Regions from separate parts of the Superficieibacter sp. BNK-5 genome, predicted to be linked through region 1. Evidence: predicted binding sites of a transcription regulator. Region 1 holds the regulator's gene; each other region holds the start of a gene.
The links. Region 1 encodes CRP, which controls carbon source genes, mostly activating them, when cyclic AMP is high. Its sites were predicted from a motif close to ATGTGANNNNNNTCACAT; they were not measured.
Positions count from the first base shown of each region.

Region 2: the regulator CRP is predicted to act here: its motif matches at 1,045-1,062, upstream of udp (uridine phosphorylase).
Region 3: the regulator CRP is predicted to act here: its motif matches at 1,595-1,612, upstream of ACMGGS_RS17780 (sugar transporter).
Region 4: the regulator CRP is predicted to act here: its motif matches at 1,538-1,555, upstream of epd (erythrose-4-phosphate dehydrogenase).

Region 1 covers NZ_CP179893.1:1,826,842-1,829,986, forward strand. Annotated here, with positions in the region: gene ACMGGS_RS08690 (YccS/YhfK family putative transporter) at 1-1,499, opposite strand, end outside; gene crp (cAMP-activated global transcriptional regulator CRP) at 1,544-2,176, opposite strand; gene ACMGGS_RS08700 (OsmC family protein) at 2,484-2,888, shown strand; gene ACMGGS_RS08705 (phosphoribulokinase) at 3,085-3,145, opposite strand, start outside.
Region 2 covers NZ_CP179893.1:1,038,470-1,041,614, reverse strand. Annotated here, with positions in the region: gene ACMGGS_RS05035 (anaerobic sulfatase maturase) at 1-4, shown strand, start outside; gene ACMGGS_RS05030 (dienelactone hydrolase family protein) at 116-931, opposite strand; gene udp (uridine phosphorylase) at 1,186-1,947, shown strand; gene rmuC (DNA recombination protein RmuC) at 2,232-3,145, shown strand, end outside.
Region 3 covers NZ_CP179893.1:3,721,466-3,724,610, reverse strand. Annotated here, with positions in the region: gene marR (multiple antibiotic resistance transcriptional regulator MarR) at 1-89, opposite strand, end outside; gene ACMGGS_RS17780 (sugar transporter) at 329-1,519, opposite strand; gene ACMGGS_RS17775 (PhzF family phenazine biosynthesis protein) at 1,719-2,507, shown strand; gene ACMGGS_RS17770 (MFS transporter) at 2,543-3,145, opposite strand, start outside.
Region 4 covers NZ_CP179893.1:383,657-386,801, reverse strand. Annotated here, with positions in the region: gene ACMGGS_RS01835 (energy-coupling factor transporter transmembrane component T) at 1-347, opposite strand, end outside; gene ACMGGS_RS01830 (ECF transporter S component) at 348-926, opposite strand; gene ACMGGS_RS01825 (PPC domain-containing DNA-binding protein) at 948-1,373, opposite strand; gene epd (erythrose-4-phosphate dehydrogenase) at 1,747-2,766, shown strand; gene pgk (phosphoglycerate kinase) at 2,816-3,145, shown strand, end outside.

The DNA of each region.
Region 1 (3,145 bases):
CCCCCGAAGGCGATCAGGCAGCCCAGCGCGGTGTCGATCATCCGCGGCAAAATAAACTGTTCGCCGTTAAGGTTGATAAGCTGGAGGGTATATACGGCGGTGACGGTAAAACCAATCATCGCCCAGCCGTAATTTTTCCGCAGGATCAAATAGCTGATAATCGTAATGCCCAGCATCGCGCACAGCGTAAAACCATCCGGCACCTTAAAGTGCAGGGTCGCGCCCGCAATCACCAGCCCGACCAGCGTGCCCAGCGTCCGGTGCAGGATCCGCACCCGCGTCGCACCATAGCCGTTTTGCGTCACGAACATAATGGTCATTAAGATCCAGTAAGGCTTGGGCAGGTGCAGCACGCTTCCTGCCAGGCTGGCGATGCTGAGCATCACGCTGAGGCGGGCCGACGTGCGCAGCGCGGGAGACTTCAGTGATAAATAGTTTTTGAGTGCCGACCACAAGGGCAGACGACGCTGGCGGTCAGCCATCAAATCGCGCGGATAAAGCGGACGCAGCGTTTTCAGCACGCGGGCGATGCGGCTGAAATGCCATGCGCAAAACTGGCCGACGGGATTATCCGGATTCTGCCGGGCGATCTTCTCCAGCGCGCCAATCTGCTTCTCCATGTTGAAGCGCCCGGAATAGTGGTGATAGAGAATATCGTCGGCCATCACGCGCAGGCGAGCGGCCACGGTTTGCGCATTCCAGCGGATCACCGCTTCCGCGTGGCTTTGCTCCACCAGCTTTTGCACCTCTTCCGGCTGGTGGAGGCTGACGGAGATATGCTCCTGCAAATCCAGCGCCATCTGGAACATCCAGCGCAGCCGTTTGTAATTGTGATGTTTCTTTTCCGACAGCATATACAACTGCTGATAGCACTGGGTGATGAGATCCACCGTCTTTTGCTGACGCGCCAGCAGTGGCGGCAGCGCTTTTTCCGGATCGGCGTGCTGGGTCAGCAGGCTGTATTTGGCCTCGCAGTAGTCCGCCAGCTGACGGTAAAGCAGGCTTAGCGATTCGCGCAACGGCTGTTCGCGCCATAGCCAGAACCAGAACCAGTTGAAAAGGCCATACCAGAGCGTGCCTGTGGCATACAAGAGCATCGGCTCCCATACCGGCACTGAACCGGCCAGGCTGAGAGTAAATATAGCGGCAATTAACGAAGCGGGAAGCAGGCGTGCGTGGAGAGGGCTGATTTCTGCCGTAACGCCGAGTATCAGTGCCAACGCGGTCAGGACCAGCGGTAGCGGCGCATCTTGTGCCAGGAGGATCTGTACGGCCAGGCTACTGCCGGCAAACAGCGAACCGCCAATAATAAGACGTTTAAAAAACCGCTTATGCGGCGTATCAAGACCGGCAATATTGCAGCAGGCGGGAACCAGGGAAAATAACAGACCGTACTGGAGCTGGCCGATAATCAGACCTGTAGCCACGGGCAAACACAACACCAGCGTTTGACGTAGTGCGTAGTTCACTTCCGGGTGATAGATAAGCCTGCGCCACATAGAAGTTTATCGGCGCATTGCAGTGAATGCGCCGGGTGTCGAGCTTAGCGAGTGCCGTAAACGACGATAGTTTTACCGTGCGCGGAGATCAGACTCTGATCTTCCAGCATTTTCAGGATGCGGCCTACCGTTTCACGAGAGCAACCGACGATCTGGCCGATCTCCTGGCGGGTGATTTTGATCTGCATACCGTCCGGGTGGGTCATAGCGTCCGGCTGTTTAGCCAGGTTAAGCAGCGTCTGCGCGATACGACCGGTGACGTCGAGGAAGGCAAGGTTGCCCACTTTTTCAGACGTCACTTGCAAGCGACGCGCCATCTGTGCGGAAAGACGCATCAGGATATCCGGATTCACCTGGATCAACTGACGGAATTTTTTATAGGAAATTTCCGCGACTTCACAGGCGGTTTTTGCACGCACCCAGGCGCTACGTTCCTGGCCCTCTTCGAACAGGCCCAGTTCACCGATAAAATCGCCCTGGTTGAGGTAAGAAAGGATCATCTCTTTCCCTTCCTCATCTTTAATCAGCACTGCCACGGAGCCTTTGACGATGTAATACAGCGTCTCCGCCTTTTCACCCTGGTGAATCAGCGTGCTCTTCGATGGGTACTTATGAATGTGGCAATGAGACAAGAACCATTCGAGAGTCGGGTCTGTTTGTGGTTTGCCAAGCACCATGCGCGGTTATCCTCTGTTATAAGCTATCTCCGGCGGCTAAACGACGTTGCCTCCGGGGTTGCAATCGTTTTCTTCCCTCGGGCGGGAAGCTGACTGTCGGTATGCTCCGCAGCCGTTAATCTGATGTCCTTTGCATCTATGTATGCGCAAAGTCAATATATCACTGTAGCATCCCGTCTGTTTTAGCATAGCTTTTGCCGCCTGTCTCCTGGTGTCTCGCTTCAGCATGACGCAGGTCGCCTTCCGTTGCGAGAATTGTTATGTACGCGTAATCTGTGAAGAAAATGGCGACACTGGAGTGGATGTTATGCAAGCGCGAGTGAAATGGGTAGAGGGGTTAACGTTTCTGGGTGAGTCGGCCTCCGGGCACCAGATTTTGATGGATGGTAACTCCGGTGATAAAGCGCCCAGCCCGATGGAGATGGTGCTGATGGCCGCAGGAGGATGCAGCGCGATTGATGTGGTGTCGATCCTGCAAAAAGGGCGTCAGGCGGTGACAAACTGCGAGGTGAAACTGACGTCTGAACGCCGTGAAGAAGCCCCGCGTTTATTTACCCATATCAATTTGCACTTTATCGTTACCGGCAATGACCTGAAAGATGCGGCGGTAGCCCGGGCAGTCGATCTCTCTGCGGAGAAATATTGTTCAGTGGCGTTGATGCTGGGTAAAGCGGTGAATATTACCCATTCGTATGAGGTGGTTGCAGGGTAGGGTTAACGTCCACCTTGTTATTATGTTGCCCGCGTTTGCGGTATAGCGCGGGCAGCCGCATCGTTGTTATGCCGGGTGGCGGCTTCGCCTTACCCGGCCTACGAAAACCATCAATATCAACACTTTAATCGCAATCCACAGGCCCGCGCAAGCGCAGCGCCGCCGGGCAAAGGGCACGCCGCCAGCCACTCTTTCGCTATTCTATTTTTTTGCCTTCCATCAGCCGTTGCACCAGCGGCAGCATAATCAGTTCCATC
Region 2 (3,145 bases), 790 kb from region 1:
CTGACGGTTACGAATAACACTTTAATATTGATGGTTTTGTAGGCCGGGTAAGGCGAAGCCGCCACCCGGCAAAACGGCGCACACAATAGCAACCCCAGGTTTACCACCAACCTCATTATTCCGCTTTTTTACCCACATAGCGGGCAAACCATGCCAGCATTTTCTGCCAGCCATCTTTCGCCGAGGCCTCATGGTAGCTCGGACGATAATCCGCATTAAACGCGTGCCCGGCTTCCGGGTAGACAATAATGTCCGCCGTTGCATTGGCGTCTTGCAGCGCCTGACGCATTCTCTCCAGGCTTTCCTGAGGAATACTGTTGTCCTGAGCACCATACAGGCCCAGCACGGGCGCACTCAGCTCGGTGGCCACATCCACAGGATGTTTCGGCGATTTTAACGTCTGATCGCCGACCACTTTGCCATACCACGCCACGGCAGCTTTAAGCTGAGGATTATGCGCGGCATACAGCCAGGTAATGCGTCCGCCCCAGCAAAAACCGGTGATGGCAAGGCGATGAGCGTCGCCGCCATTACGCGCAGCCCAGTTCGCGACATGGTCCAGATCGGCCAGCACCTGCGCATCCGGCACGTTAGCCACCAGCTCTTTTAACAGCGTGCCAACGTCATCATAAGCATTGGGATCGCCCTGACGGAAATAGAGTTCCGGGGCGACAGCCAGATAGCCTTCCAGCGCCAGCCGACGACATAAATCGCGGATATGCTCATGTACGCCGAAAATTTCCTGCACTACGATAATGACAGGCAGCGCACCTTCCGCGTCTTTTGGCCTGGCGTGATAAGCGGGCATGTGCTCGCCCTGTGTCGGGATAGTGGTTTCACCGGTCGCGATAGCGTCTTCAGGCGTGCGAACAATGGTGGAAGCATGGGGTGAGGCCGCGGGTGCGAAACCCGGCTGATTATCAGTAGTCATGGCATTCTCCGTACCCAGTATTAGCGCAGAGTTAACTATAGACTCCACGTTAACAATTCACCGCATCAGATGCCGATTCGAAATGTCACCTGAACGACGCGTTAGGTTTGTTAATGTGATCAATATCACTATTTTATGGAAATGAACTGCAATAAGTTTCTACATGAGTGACTGTGGTCACGAAATAATCCCGGTCACTTCTGTAAAGTACCTTTTTGCTTCTTCTGACAAACTGACCCACAGAGGAGTTTTTTATGTCTAAGTCTGATGTTTTTCATCTCGGCCTCACCAAAAACGATCTACAAGGGGCTACGCTGGCTATCGTCCCTGGCGATCCAGAGCGTGTGGAAAAGATCGCCGCGCTGATGGATAAGCCGGTCAAGCTGGCATCCCATCGTGAATTTACCTCCTGGCGTGCAGAACTCGACGGTAAAGCGGTTATCGTGTGTTCAACCGGTATCGGCGGACCTTCTACGTCTATTGCCGTTGAAGAACTGGCGCAACTCGGCATTCGTACTTTCCTGCGCGTGGGGACCACTGGCGCGATCCAGTCCCATATTAACGTTGGCGACGTTCTGGTGACCACGGCTTCCGTGCGTCTGGACGGTGCCAGCCTGCACTTCGCGCCGATGGAATATCCGGCAGTGGCTGATTTCGCCTGTACTACCGCGCTGGTGGAAGCGGCGAAGGCGGTTGGCGCGACAACCCACATTGGCGTAACCGCCTCTTCCGACACGTTCTACCCAGGCCAGGAGCGTTACGATACGCATTCAGGGCGTGTGGTAAGCCGTTTCAAAGGCTCAATGGAAGAGTGGCAGTCCATGGGCGTGATGAACTACGAAATGGAGTCAGCCACGCTGCTGACCATGTGCTCCAGCCAGGGCCTGCGTGCCGGGATGGTTGCTGGCGTGATTGTTAACCGCACCCAGCAGGAAATTCCGAATGCGGAAACCATGAAACAAACCGAGAGCCATGCGGTGAAAATTGTGGTTGAAGCCGCTCGCCGTCTTCTCTGACAAACGTTATACCGTGGAATATGCCTGGCGGTGCTGCGCTTGCACAGGCCTACGGGTTACGAATAACTTATTGATATTTTCTGTTTTTGTAGGCCGGGCAAGGCGAAGCCGCCACCCGGCAAAACGGCTCGCACAATAGCAAAACCTGGTTTGTCATCAACCTCAAGGGCCGACATGTTCGGCCCTTTCTTTTTGCGTAACGCTTCGCAGAAAAACCTTTTAAGCTGGACGTTTATACAGCAAAGCCGTATTTTGCAGGGTGAATGAGTTATGCAGGAGGGTGAATGGACAGCGCAATCATTATCAGCGTACTACTGATGCTGGCAGGGATCGTCGTCGGCTGGCTGGCGGCAAGCTATCGTGCCGCGCAGCAGCAGGCCGAGATCCTTGCGGAGCAGCGGGAGGTTTTTGGTGAACTGAGCGCCGCAAAGCAGCAGCTTGCCCAGCACAGCCACTGGCGCGACGAGTGCGAACTGCTGAATAACGAGCTGCGTAGCCTGCGGGAAATCAACACCTCGCTGGAAGCCGACCTGCGCGAAGTAACGACCCGCCTTGAAGCGTCTCAGGACAAAACCCGCCAGATGGTCAACAGCGAGCAGCGGCTTAACGAGCAATTTGAAAACCTCGCCAACCGAATTTTCGAGCACAGTAATCGCCGGGTGGATGAGCAAAATCGCCAGAGCCTGCATGGCTTACTGACGCCGTTGCGTGAGCAACTTGACGGTTTTCGCCGCCAGGTGCAGGACAGTTTTGGTCAGGAGGCGCGAGAGAGGCACACTCTGGCACATGAAATTCGTAACCTCCAGCAGCTTAACGCGCAAATGGCGCAAGAAGCCCTTAATCTCACGCGCGCCCTGAAAGGCGATAACAAAGCGCAGGGAAACTGGGGAGAAGTGGTGCTGACTCGCGTCCTGGAAGCCTCCGGCCTGCGTGAAGGCCATGAATATGAAACGCAGGTGAGCATCGAAACCGACACCCGCTCGCGAATGCAGCCGGACGTCATCGTGCGCCTGCCGCAGGGCAAAGACGTGGTCGTCGATGCCAAAATGACGCTGGTGGCCTATGAACGTTACTTCAACGCGGAAGAGGATTATACCCGCGAGGCAGCGCTCCAGGAACATATTGCCTCGGTACGCAATCATATTCGCCTGCTGGGGCGTAAAGATTATCAGCAGTTGCCGGGGCTGCGCAGTCTCGA
Region 3 (3,145 bases), 1.9 Mb from region 1:
TTGAGCAAGCGGTCTTTTTTTTGGTTAACCATGTGGATCAAACGTCCCAGCGGAATGATTTCGTTAAACAGATCCCCTGAACTTTTCACAATGGTTGCCCCGGCAAGTATATTAGTTGCGGAGGATATTATTGCCCAGGCAAACATAAGTCAACTGAATGAATAAGCTGATGCCACGATTTGCTAAAAAGTCGTTTAAGTCCGCGTCCGCCATGGGGTTGTAGTGCAACGAGAGGATATGTTGTCGATGCGAGAAGAGTAAAAAATAAACGGTATTATTTGCTGTGATGATGATTTGGGGCCAGTTAACGGCCCCATTCAATACGCCATTATTGCGTTTGTTCTTCCAGTGAAACCGGCCAGCGGCGGAAAATAATAACCGCCCAGATCAGCGCGGCCAGTGCCGGCACCGCACCGACATAGCCGATGGCCGCCATCGAAAAATGGCTGCTTACCTGGCTGCCCACCAGCGCACCGGCACCGATACCAATATTAAAAATGCCTGAGAACAGCGACATGGCGACATCGGTAGCATCCGGAGCCAGCGCCAGTACCTTCACCTGCATTCCCAGCCCGATGATCATAATTGCCACGCCCCAGAACACGCTCAGGATAGCCAGATGGTTTTCATTTTGTGCGGAGGGAACCAGTAATAGCAGGCAAATAAACAACAGGCCAATAGCACCTGAAATCAGGGTTGAGGCGTGCAGGTTGCCCAGCTTGCCGAAAAGCAGGCTACCGAGAATGCCGGAACCACCGAGGATCAGCAGCAGCACCGTCGCAAAATTACCACTCAGGCCGGCGACCGTTTGCACAAAAGGCTCAATGTAGCTGTACGCCGTATAGTGTGCTGTCACGACCACCACCGTTAAAAGATAGATGCTCATCAGCGCCGGGCGACGGAACAGCAGCGGCAGGCTTTTAAGAGAACCTGAATGCTCGCTAGGTAGTTTCGGCAGCAGTTTAATCAGGCACAGCAGAGTAATCAGTGCGCCGGTACCGATGGCAAAGAAAGTGGTACGCCAGCCAAAGTACTGGCCTACTATGCGGCCAATCGGAATACCCAACACCATTGCCAGCGCGGTCCCGGTAGCAATCAGACTCAATGCCTGCGCCCGCTTCCCTGGCGGGGCGAGGCGAATGGCAAGCGAGGCGGTAATCGACCAGAATACCGCGTGTGCAAACGCAATGCCGATACGACTAATAATCAGGGTGGTGAAGTTCCAGGCAAGAAAAGACAAAACATGGCTGGCGATGAACAGGACGAACAAGCCAATAAGCAATTTACGTCGCTCCATCTGGCTGGTCAGCAGCATAAACGGCAGTGACATCAGGGCAACCACCCAGGCGTAGATCGTCAGCATAATACCGACCTGCGCGGTTTCCATGCCGAAGCTCTGCGCAATATCGGACAGCAAACCCACCGGTACGAATTCAGTGGTATTAAAGATGAACGCTGCAATGGCAAGCGTAACCACCCGCAGCCACGCGACTTTGCGTGAAACAGTATTCGTTGTCATAGAGATAATCTGGGTTGGTTGTACAGAAGAAGAGGAGATGATCTTAAAACTATCGCTGGCGCAAATACAACCATTTTGTGACCCAGATCTCAATTTAACCGGTCGAAAATTAAAGATTCGTTATAGTTTGTATTAACGCTGGCGTAACCCATGGACGTCATGTCAGCGTAGTAGCGAGATAACAACAAGAGGAAAGATCATGCGGTTAATTGATTATTATATGGTCGATGCGTTCAGTGAACGCACTTTCGGCGGTAATGCCGCCGCCGTCTGCCCGCTGACAGACTGGTTGCCGGATGAGATCATGCTTAACATGGCGCGGCAACATAATCAGTCTGAGACCGCGTTTTTCGTTCCACATAATGACGGATTTTCCCTGCGCTGGTTCACTACCCGTAACGAAGTCAATTTATGCGGCCATGCTACGCTTGCGGCGGCACATGTAATTTTCAATCATCGGGGCTATACCCGACCAGCCATTATTTTTGATACTGCCTCTGGCAAGCTGACGGTCAGTCGTAATGATGACTGGCTGACTCTGGATTTTCCGGTGGATCGTACCGAACCGCAAACACCGCCAGCTGCCTTGCTGCGCGCGTTAGGTATTGCGTCATATCAGGCGGCGCATAAAGGCCGGGCATGGCTGATTGAACTGGCAGATCGCCAGCAGGTTGAAGCGGTTAAGCCTGATATCGCCGCAATGGTGCCGGGCGAGCATAAAGTCACCATCACCGCGCCAGGCGGGGAGGGATATGATTTTGTCAGCCGCTTTTTCTCACCAGGCGAAGCGGTATGGGAAGATCCGGTGACCGGTTCGGCCCATACGATGTTGATCCCTTACTGGGCGCAAAAGTTGGGTAAAAACCGCATGTTTGCCCGTCAGGTGTCAGCCCGTGGTGGAGATATTCGCTGCGAGTTGAAAGGCGACCGGGTATTGATGAGCGGGCAGGCGAAAACCTATATCGTGGGCAAGTTGATGCTCGATTAAAAAAGCGGCCCGGCAGCGACGCCGGGCTATAATGACTAATGTTGTTGAACGGTTGCTAAATCAGCTGTTTTTGGAGCATCTACAACAATTGGCTCGACCTTACCCATTAAGAAGAGATAGTTCAGGATCCCCACTACCACCAGTACGGCTGAGAACACCAATGCCCAGGTAAACGATCCCGTTGCCGCCACGATGGCACCGGTAATAATCGGTCCTACTGCACCGCCCATGTTTGACACGGTATTTTGTAAACCTGCCACGATGGAAACACTGTTTTTGGGCGCAACATCACCCGGTAAGGCCCAGACCTGAGAAGCGGCTACGGTCGTTCCTGATTTTGCCACGCAGAGCAAAAATACCGTCATAAATACCGAGTCGGTGAAAGGGGCAAATCCAATACATAGCGCCATCACTAAACCGAGCGTCAAAAACAATTTACGTGTGGCGGTCAGCGAGAGGAGTCGTTTATGAACAATACGGTCGGATGCCCAACCCGCCAGAACTTCAATTACCATGCCACATAACAACGGCAGGGCGGCGACCATCCCCATTTTTATGAAATCCATTCCCTTATCTTTAACCAGGTAAGTGGGTAGCCAGGTAATAAAAAAGTATGAAGTATAGTTAATGGTGAAGAA
Region 4 (3,145 bases), 1.4 Mb from region 1:
AGCGCGCGAATAAAATGGCGAATGGGCACATATTGCATCCAGAACTGCGCGGTGGAGACGATAGCCATAATGCGCAGCCACAGCGTGATGGCATGCGCCCAACGGCTCGGGTCGCGTGGCTGACCGCTTAGCCAGGCGGTGAACCAGCCGCCATGGACCAGCCACAAACCCGCACCCAACGAGAGCATCAGCCACGCGACATAGCCAAACCGATGTCGGGTCGCGCGAAACAAAAGTAGCCCAAGAAAAGCCACCATGCTGTAACCCGTGAGAATCAGACCTGCAGGCAGCAGCAGCGTTGTACAGGCCGCCAGCGCCCACAGGGTCAGTGACGTAAACGGATGCATTTAGCGAACGGCCGCCGTATCTGAAAAGTGACGCATCGTGCGTTGCGGAAGCTGGCGCAGGAGCACCCAGACGATGATCGCGGTGAGTATTTTATCTATCAGATTGGCGCCTAGCACGGTGATGGCGACGGACTCAATCAGATTCTGCCCCATAGAGTGCATCCACGCGACGAACAAATCCGCGCCGCTGCCAGTCACGCCGCCAAACAGCCATGTACGCAACGGCACGGCAACCACCGTCACAGCCAGCGTGATAATAATGCCACTGATGATCACTTTAGGCAGGGTACGGAACCAGCCCGCCCGCGCCAGCCCGCCCGCAACCAGACCGATGACCATGGCTACCGGCGCAAACGCGGCGGCGACAGGATCGGTCAACAGCCCCCACAGCAGGTTAGTCAGCAGCCCGGTTAACATGCCGATCCACGGACCGAGCAGCACCGCGCTGATGAGCGTACCAATAGAATCAAGGAAAATGGGCAGCTTCAACATGCTGACCAGTTGACCGCCAATCATATTGATAGCGATACAAATAACGATTAATACCAGTGAGAGACTGGAAAAACGGCGCTGGGCCATGAAAACCTCTTATCAATGTCTTTATTTACGTGGTGTGATGACCAGTTCGTCATAGCCGGAAACGGGGCAGGGCTGGCGACTGAATGAGAGCGACGTTAGCTCGCCAATCACCAGTTCAAGCGTGGTACGCACGGTGCAGCCCGGCATCATATGTCCACCCAGCATGGCACCGTCTGGATCGGAGACGGCAAGGTGTAAATGTTCGCCGGTCAACTCCAGCGTGCCGTTCAGCGAAATCACTTCAAAGGTGCCGGTAAGCCGGGTCGTTTCCTCCCGGCCCGCATAGCGTAATGCCACATCGGTCAGGCTACCGGTACAGCCCGCAATCCAGCCGGCGTGAATGTGATTTTTTTTAATGAAAGCATGTAGCCCGGCAAAAACTTCCTGGCCAGGCAGAAGGCGAAGAGCGAAGAAACGCGCGCCATCAGGGGGGATTGAATGTTCCATTGTGAGATAACTCCGGGACCCGGACGTGCGGCGGATCTTATGCGTGTGAATCGGCTCGGTCTCTGATTTAAATCAGTAAATGTGACCGTGGACAAACAAATATTCGCGCTATGCTTTTGCGCCATTCCGCACAAGGAATAAATGTCCCTGTAACGCTGAGCGAAATGTGACGCAGATCAGATAAATGGTTCAACCCCGGCGGCAATAATTCCTTTTATTCCACAATTCACTTATCCTAGCTGAACCGTTTCAGTCGATTAAACGTTCGACAATTAACCAATCAGTCGCAGTTTGTGACAGGCAAGGTTTCCCTTAATGTGTAGCTGCATTACTCTGTCAGCTTCACGGAATCAGGGTGTTTTGCAGGAGATCTATGACCGTACGCGTAGCGATTAATGGCTTCGGTCGCATCGGGCGTAACGTGGTTCGTGCGTTATATGAATCCGGGCGTCGGGCGGAAATCACCGTGGTGGCAATCAATGAACTGGCGGACGCCGCAGGCATCGCGCATTTATTGAAATACGACACCAGCCACGGACGCTTTGCCTGGGATGTCCGTCAGGAGCGGGAACAGCTTTTCGTCGGCGATGATGCTATCCGTCTTCTCCATGAACGCACTATCGACGCCCTGCCGTGGCGTGAGCTTGGTGTGGATGTTGTGCTGGACTGTACCGGCGTGTATGGCAATCGCCAACATGGTGAGGCCCATCTGGCCGCTGGCGCGAAGAAAGTCCTCTTTTCTCACCCCGGCAGTAACGATCTTGACGCTACCGTAGTCTATGGCGTCAATCATGATGTGCTGCAAGCCGAACACCGCATTGTTTCCAACGCCTCCTGTACCACAAACTGTATCATTCCCGTTATTAAACTGCTGGATGATGCCTTTGCCATCGAGTCAGGCACGGTCACGACGATCCACTCTGCGATGCACGATCAACAGGTGATTGACGCGTACCATCCTGACCTCAGGCGCACGCGTGCGGCCAGTCAGTCTATTATTCCGGTTGATACAAAGCTGGCTGCAGGCATCGCCCGTATCCTGCCGCAGTTTGATGACTGTTTTGAAGCGATTGCCGTGCGCGTACCGACGATAAACGTCACGGCTATCGATCTTAGCGTTACCGTGAAGCAGCCGGTAAAAGCGTGTGAAGTCAACCTGTTGCTGCAAAAAGCAGCGCAGGGAGCATTTCATGGTATAGTTGACTATACGGAATTACCGTTGGTCTCAACTGATTTTAACCACGATCCGCACAGTGCCATTGTCGATGGCACGCAAACGCGGGTGAGTGGGGCGCACCTGATTAAGACACTCGTCTGGTGCGATAATGAATGGGGCTTTGCTAACCGAATGCTCGACACGACGTTAGCGATGGCAGCTATTGGTTTCAGGTAGGGCGCTTGTTGCGCCTGCAAAACTTTAAGAATCAACGAGAGGATTCACCATGTCTGTAATTAAGATGACCGATCTGGATCTTGCTGGTAAACGTGTTTTTATCCGTGCGGATCTGAACGTACCAGTTAAAGACGGGAAAGTAACCAGCGACGCGCGTATCCGTGCTTCTCTGCCGACTATCGAACTGGCCCTGAAACAGGGTGCTAAAGTGATGGTCACTTCTCACCTGGGTCGTCCTACCGAAGGCGAGTACAATGAAGAATTCTCTCTGCTGCCGGTAGTTAACTATCTGAAAGACAAACTCTCCAGCCCGGTTCGCCTGGTAAAAGATTACCTGGACGGCGTAGAAGTTGCTGAAGGTGAGCTGGTCGTTCTGGAA